DNA from 2 places in the Priestia megaterium genome. Region 2 is predicted to be linked to the other one. Evidence: a T-box and tRNA genes for the amino acid it is inferred to sense, from the RefSeq annotation. Region 2 holds a T-box; the other holds one or more tRNA genes.
The links. A T-box is a leader RNA that pairs with one kind of tRNA and senses whether it is charged. The one in region 2 lies ahead of leuS (leucine--tRNA ligase), so its partner is inferred to be a tRNA-Leu.

Region 1 (3,402 bases), 620 kb from region 2:
CGAAACGTCGTAGACTTCGGAGCGTTCATCGATATAGGAGTTAAGCAAGACGGTCTAGTCCATATTTCTAAATTAACGAATCGGTACGTTAAGCATCCCCTCGATGTCGTTTCAGTAGGAGATTTGGTGAATGTGTGGGTAGAAGACGTAGATATGAAAAAAGGAAGAGTTGCACTGACGATGATTCCGCCCCATCAATAATAAAATTGCCTTTTCAGATTTTCTGAAAAGGCAATTTTATTTGTAAAAAGAAGTGATTTAAGAAGCGGAATTATTTTTTTGATAAAAAAACCAACATTGGTTGAGCAATTTTATTTGTGCACGGTCTTTTTCAGAATAAGCGCGCCTCATTTGTTTTTGTAGCCACATTGGCATAAGGACAATCACTCCTTTTCATTTATGATAAGGTGAATAGTGAGTATGTAATGAAGTGTATGCCCCAAGAGCTAGTCAGGTGATTTCATACAGTAGAGGAGTATGTAAGATGAATGATAAGGATTTACAAATACTTGTAGAAGAAATTTCATTGAAGCTGTTTCACAAACCATTTCGTCATGAAGCCACTTTTAATTCTCGGTTACGTACGACAGGCGGAAGGTATTTGTTACGTACATCTAATATAGAAGTAAACTACAAATACTTTGAACAATATGGCACACAAGAAATAGTAGAAATTATTAAACATGAGCTCTGTCACTATCATTTGCATATTGAGGGGAAAGGGTATAAGCATGGAGATCAAGACTTTAAAAGGTTAATGAAAGAAGTAGATGCACCTCGATTTTGTCAGGCATTGAAAAAAGAAAGTGATGGAAAGAAAAAAGAGCACATATATGTATGTATGCAGTGTGATCAAAAATATGTTCGAAAAAGAAAAGTGAACACAGTTAAATATGTTTGTGGGAAGTGTAAAGGTAAATTAAAAAAAATGTAGAAGATGCTTGACTAAAATAGATTCATTATGGTAAATTAATAAAGCCGTCTCAAATAAACGGCAAAGAAATTACAAAAACTTATTGACATTACATATAATGTCGATTACAATGTAAGAAGTCTGATAAATATTATTCCACAGTAGCTCAGTGGTAGAGCTATCGGCTGTTAACCGATCGGTCGTAGGTTCGAGTCCTACCTGTGGAGCCATATGGAGAAGTACTCAAGTGGCTGAAGAGGCGCCCCTGCTAAGGGTGTAGGTCGTGTAAGCGGCGCGAGGGTTCAAATCCCTCCTTCTCCGCCATTTTATAATGGCCCGTTGGTCAAGCGGTTAAGACACCGCCCTTTCACGGCGGTAACACGGGTTCGAATCCCGTACGGGTCACCATTGATTTTTATTTACATATCCTGTGGAGGATTAGCTCAGCTGGGAGAGCACCTGCCTTACAAGCAGGGGGTCGGCGGTTCGATCCCGTCATCCTCCACCATTTTGACTGTTTCATACATAATTTTGGATGGTCCCGTGGTGTAGCGGTTAACATGCCTGCCTGTCACGCAGGAGATCGCGGGTTCGATTCCCGTCGGGACCGCCATTTTAAATTATTGGGCTATCGCCAAGCGGTAAGGCAACGGATTTTGATTCCGTCATGCGTTGGTTCGAATCCAGCTAGCCCAGCCATAAAGAGCCATTAGCTCAGTTGGTAGAGCATCTGACTTTTAATCAGAGGGTCGAAGGTTCGAGTCCTTCATGGCTCATTTTCATTTCTTGCGGGTGTGGCGGAATTGGCAGACGCGCTAGACTTAGGATCTAGTGTCTTTACGACGTGGGGGTTCAAGTCCCTTCACCCGCATCTTATTCATTTTATGTATTTAGCGGTCGTGGCGGAATGGCAGACGCGCTAGGTTGAGGGCCTAGTGGGGGCGACCCCGTGGAGGTTCAAGTCCTCTCGGCCGCACCAAAAAAACTTTTTAAAAAAGTATTGACATAAGAAAATAGAAATGATATTATAATAAAGTCGCCAAAACAACGGCGGTAAACATCATAAGAAGCGCCCGTAGCTCAATTGGATAGAGCGTTTGACTACGGATCAAAAGGTTAGGGGTTCGACTCCTCTCGGGCGCGCCATATTGCGGGTGTAGTTTAGTGGTAAAACCTCAGCCTTCCAAGCTGATGTCGTGAGTTCGATTCTCATCACCCGCTCCAAATATATTGAACTTTGAAAACTGAACAAAGCGACAAACGTCAACGTTAATTTTTATTTTTTAAATGAGCAAGTCAAACATTTCTTCGGAGAGTTTGATCCTGGCTCAGGATGAACGCTGGCGGCGTGCCTAATACATGCAAGTCGAGCGAACTGATTAGAAGCTTGCTTCTATGACGTTAGCGGCGGACGGGTGAGTAACACGTGGGCAACCTGCCTGTAAGACTGGGATAACTTCGGGAAACCGAAGCTAATACCGGATAGGATCTTCTCCTTCATGGGAGATGATTGAAAGATGGTTTCGGCTATCACTTACAGATGGGCCCGCGGTGCATTAGCTAGTTGGTGAGGTAACGGCTCACCAAGGCAACGATGCATAGCCGACCTGAGAGGGTGATCGGCCACACTGGGACTGAGACACGGCCCAGACTCCTACGGGAGGCAGCAGTAGGGAATCTTCCGCAATGGACGAAAGTCTGACGGAGCAACGCCGCGTGAGTGATGAAGGCTTTCGGGTCGTAAAACTCTGTTGTTAGGGAAGAACAAGTACGAGAGTAACTGCTCGTACCTTGACGGTACCTAACCAGAAAGCCACGGCTAACTACGTGCCAGCAGCCGCGGTAATACGTAGGTGGCAAGCGTTATCCGGAATTATTGGGCGTAAAGCGCGCGCAGGCGGTTTCTTAAGTCTGATGTGAAAGCCCACGGCTCAACCGTGGAGGGTCATTGGAAACTGGGGAACTTGAGTGCAGAAGAGAAAAGCGGAATTCCACGTGTAGCGGTGAAATGCGTAGAGATGTGGAGGAACACCAGTGGCGAAGGCGGCTTTTTGGTCTGTAACTGACGCTGAGGCGCGAAAGCGTGGGGAGCAAACAGGATTAGATACCCTGGTAGTCCACGCCGTAAACGATGAGTGCTAAGTGTTAGAGGGTTTCCGCCCTTTAGTGCTGCAGCTAACGCATTAAGCACTCCGCCTGGGGAGTACGGTCGCAAGACTGAAACTCAAAGGAATTGACGGGGGCCCGCACAAGCGGTGGAGCATGTGGTTTAATTCGAAGCAACGCGAAGAACCTTACCAGGTCTTGACATCCTCTGACAACTCTAGAGATAGAGCGTTCCCCTTCGGGGGACAGAGTGACAGGTGGTGCATGGTTGTCGTCAGCTCGTGTCGTGAGATGTTGGGTTAAGTCCCGCAACGAGCGCAACCCTTGATCTTAGTTGCCAGCATTTAGTTGGGCACTCTAAGGTGACTGCCGGTGACAAACCG
Region 2 (3,402 bases):
GCGCCGTTTTTGGAAAAGTGATGGAAGACAGCGGGGCCGCTGATAGTGTTTCTCGCTGGATTGTCAGTAAACTAGGAATGAAAAGAGCAGTGTTGGCGATTGTACTTGCCTGTGCGGTCTTAACATATGGAGGAGTCAGTCTGTTTGTAGTAGCATTCTCTGTCTATCCAATGGCTTTAAGCTTATTCAAACAAGCTGATTTGCCGAGGCGGTTTATCCCTGCTGCTTTAGCATTCGGTTCCGTTACGTTTACGATGACCTCGGCTGGATCGCCTGAAATCCAAAACTGGATTCCAATTGAATATTTAAAGACTAGTCCGTATGCAGGATGGGAAGTTAGTTTAGTTGTAGCGGTAGTGATGGCTGTATTCGGCTACTGGTGGTTAAAGCGCTTGATTTCAAAAGCAGTTAAAAATGGAGAGCGTTTTATATCACGCGAGAAAGATCCAGCAGTAACGGAAAATCAGTCTCTTCCTAATCCGTTATTAAGTTTGCTTCCGCTTGTGGTCGTGCTCATTATTTCTTTTGCACTTCATAAGCCGCTTCAGCAATCTGCGTTGATTGTCGCACTTTTAAGCGGTATCATTGTCACATACATTGTGAACCGAAAACACTTTAAAGGATTTTGGAATGCAGCATCAGAAGGGACGCTTGGAGCGTTAATTGCAATTGGGAATACAGCTGCTGTCGTAGGTTTTGGAGGGGTTGCTAAGGCTGTTCCCGCGTTTGGAGTGGCTGTAGATGCCATGACGCATATTCCAGGCAGTCCGTTGATAGGGGGAGCTATTGCGGTGAGTGTTATCGCGGGGATGACAGGTTCGGCTTCAGGAGGTCAGGCGATTGCTTTGCCAATTTTAGCCCCTCACTATCTAGATGCTGGTGTAAATCCAGAAGCTCTCCACCGTGTAGTAGCTATATCTTCTGGCGTATTAGATTCCTTGCCTCATAATGGTTATGTCGTCACCACAATTAATTCTATTTGTGGAGAAACTCATAAAGATGCGTATGGATCAGTTGCAGCGATGACGGTAATTGTTCCGCTTGTTGGTCTCGTACTTGCGATTATCCTGTTTTCTTTTGGATTTGGTATTTAATAATAGCTGTTAAAGAAAGTAGAGGCGGGGACAAAAGTATTTTAGCTGAAGGAAGATCCGAACGATAAATCGTTCGGATCTTTTCATTATTATGGTGAACTCGGCTTTTATGTGTTTAGTTGCTTTAAGCTGTTGATTGGAGCGCAAGATGAAGCCTTGCACGGAAATGAACAGTTTTGTAGCAAGGAGTCCAGATATCCTATTTATTCAGCTTTAGATAGGATTAACTTAGTTATGTCTAAATCTCTTTGTTTGGCGTTGTATGTATGTTTTTGGGAGAAGTTGTTCATATATAAGAATGAAAGAGGGGATTTAGCAACAAAGCAGTGAGGCAGTGTAGAAACTTTTACAAAATCCGTTGAACAACTTGCAGTTTGCGAACATATTATTTACAATACAAGGTAGTATGATGTAAAAACTATGATAAGGAATAGTAGTGAACGAAGCGAGCTAAGAGAGCTGACGGGTGGTGCGAGTCAGCAAACGGGCGTTCATGAACTCACCTTGGAGTTGTAAATGTGAAGTAAAGTAACATTTACCGTCTATCCGCGTTAAGGAAAATGAGTGAGTACATAATTGTGCTAATTTGGGTGGTACCGCGGGAAGTTTATTCAACCTCTCGTCCCTTTGTTTGAGGGATGAGGGGTTTTTTAGTTTAATTAAATACAGCTGGAGCGTACAAGGAGGATTATGTATGGCTTTTAATCATGAAAAGATCGAACAAAAATGGCAAAAAGTTTGGGAAGAAAATAAAACATTTAGAACAACAGAAGATGAAGGAAAGCGTAAGTTTTACGCATTAGATATGTTCCCTTATCCATCTGGGGCGGGTTTACACGTTGGGCATCCAGAAGGTTATACAGCAACGGACATTTTATCTCGTATGAAGCGTATGCAAGGATACAATGTACTTCATCCAATGGGATGGGATGCATTCGGACTACCTGCTGAGCAGTATGCATTAGATACAGGAAACGATCCGGCTGAGTTCACTGAACTTAACATTAATAATTTCCGTCGTCAAATCAAATCGTTAGGTTTCTCTTACGATTGGGAGCGTGAAATTAATACAACTGATCCTAACTACTACAAATGGACGCAGTGGATTTTCTTACAGTTATATAAAAAAGGCTTAGCTTATGTGGATGAAGTAGCTGTTAACTGGTGTCCTGCGTTGGGAACAGTACTTGCAAACGAAGAAGTTATAGATGGCAAAAGTGAGCGCGGTGGGCATCCGGTTGAGCGTCGTCCAATGAAGCAGTGGATGCTTAAGATCACAGCTTATGCAGATCGTTTACTAGAAGATTTAGATGATCTTGATTGGCCAGAAAGTATTAAAGAAATGCAGCGAAACTGGATTGGCCGCTCTGAAGGAGCTCACGTTCACTTCACAATTGATGGATATGACGAAACATTTACTGTGTTCACAACGCGTCCTGATACGCTGTTTGGGGCAACGTATGCCGTTTTAGCACCTGAACATCCGTTTGTGGATAAAATTACGACAGCCGAACAAAAAGAAGCGGTAGAAGCGTATTTAGATCAAATTAAAAGCAAAAGCGATTTAGAGCGTACAGACTTAGCTAAAGACAAAACGGGCGTATTCACAGGTGCTTATGCAATTAACCCTGTAAACGGTGAGAGAATGCCAATTTGGATTGCTGACTATGTTCTAATGAGCTATGGTACAGGTGCAATTATGGCTGTTCCTGCTCATGATGAGCGTGATTATGAGTTTGCTGTTAAATTTGAACTGCCGATTAAAGAAGTAGTAGCGGGTGGAGACGTTTCAAAAGAAGCTTATACAGGCGACGGCGAGCACGTTAATTCAGACTTCTTAAATGGTCTAGATAAAGAAGAAGCAATTTCAAATATGATTCAGTGGCTTCAAGCAAATGAAAAAGGTGAAAAACAAGTAACATACCGTCTGCGTGACTGGTTATTCAGCCGTCAGCGCTACTGGGGTGAACCGATTCCTGTTATTCACTGGGAAGATGGCACAACAACTGCAGTTCCTGAAGATCAGCTTCCGCTTGTTTTACCAAAAACAACTGAAATCAAGCCGTCAGGTACAGGTGAATCTCCATTAGCAAACATTGATGACTGGGTGAACGTTGTAGATCCGGAAACGGGCAAAAAAGGGCGCCGCGAAACAAATACAATGCCTCAATGGGCAGGCAGCTGCTGGTACTACTTACGCTACATTGATCCAACGAACAGCGAAGTATTAGCAGATGCAGACAAATTAAAAGAATGGTTGCCGGTTGATATTTATATCGGTGGAGCTGAACACGCTGTTCTTCATCTA

Region 1: it encodes a tRNA-Leu, which carries the amino acid that the T-box ahead of leuS (leucine--tRNA ligase) is inferred to sense. The anticodon was not compared.

What each region holds. Positions count from the first base shown of each region.
Region 1 covers NZ_CP023317.1:197,604-201,005, forward strand. Annotated here, with positions in the region: gene CEQ83_RS01090 (Tex family protein) at 1-201, shown strand, start outside; gene cmpA (cortex morphogenetic protein CmpA) at 259-375, opposite strand; gene CEQ83_RS01100 (SprT family protein) at 485-934, shown strand; tRNA gene CEQ83_RS01105 (tRNA-Asn) at 1,069-1,143, shown strand; tRNA gene CEQ83_RS01110 (tRNA-Ser) at 1,147-1,237, shown strand; tRNA gene CEQ83_RS01115 (tRNA-Glu) at 1,247-1,321, shown strand; tRNA gene CEQ83_RS01120 (tRNA-Val) at 1,346-1,421, shown strand; tRNA gene CEQ83_RS01125 (tRNA-Asp) at 1,451-1,526, shown strand; tRNA gene CEQ83_RS01130 (tRNA-Gln) at 1,538-1,612, shown strand; tRNA gene CEQ83_RS01135 (tRNA-Lys) at 1,617-1,689, shown strand; tRNA gene CEQ83_RS01140 (tRNA-Leu) at 1,702-1,784, shown strand; tRNA gene CEQ83_RS01145 (tRNA-Leu) at 1,807-1,892, shown strand; tRNA gene CEQ83_RS01150 (tRNA-Arg) at 1,983-2,059, shown strand; tRNA gene CEQ83_RS01155 (tRNA-Gly) at 2,064-2,137, shown strand; rRNA gene CEQ83_RS01160 (16S ribosomal RNA) at 2,219-3,402, shown strand, end outside.
Region 2 covers NZ_CP023317.1:4,606,733-4,610,134, reverse strand. Annotated here, with positions in the region: gene CEQ83_RS23555 (GntP family permease) at 1-1,094, shown strand, start outside; T-box leader at 1,506-1,724, shown strand; gene leuS (leucine--tRNA ligase) at 1,789-3,402, shown strand, end outside.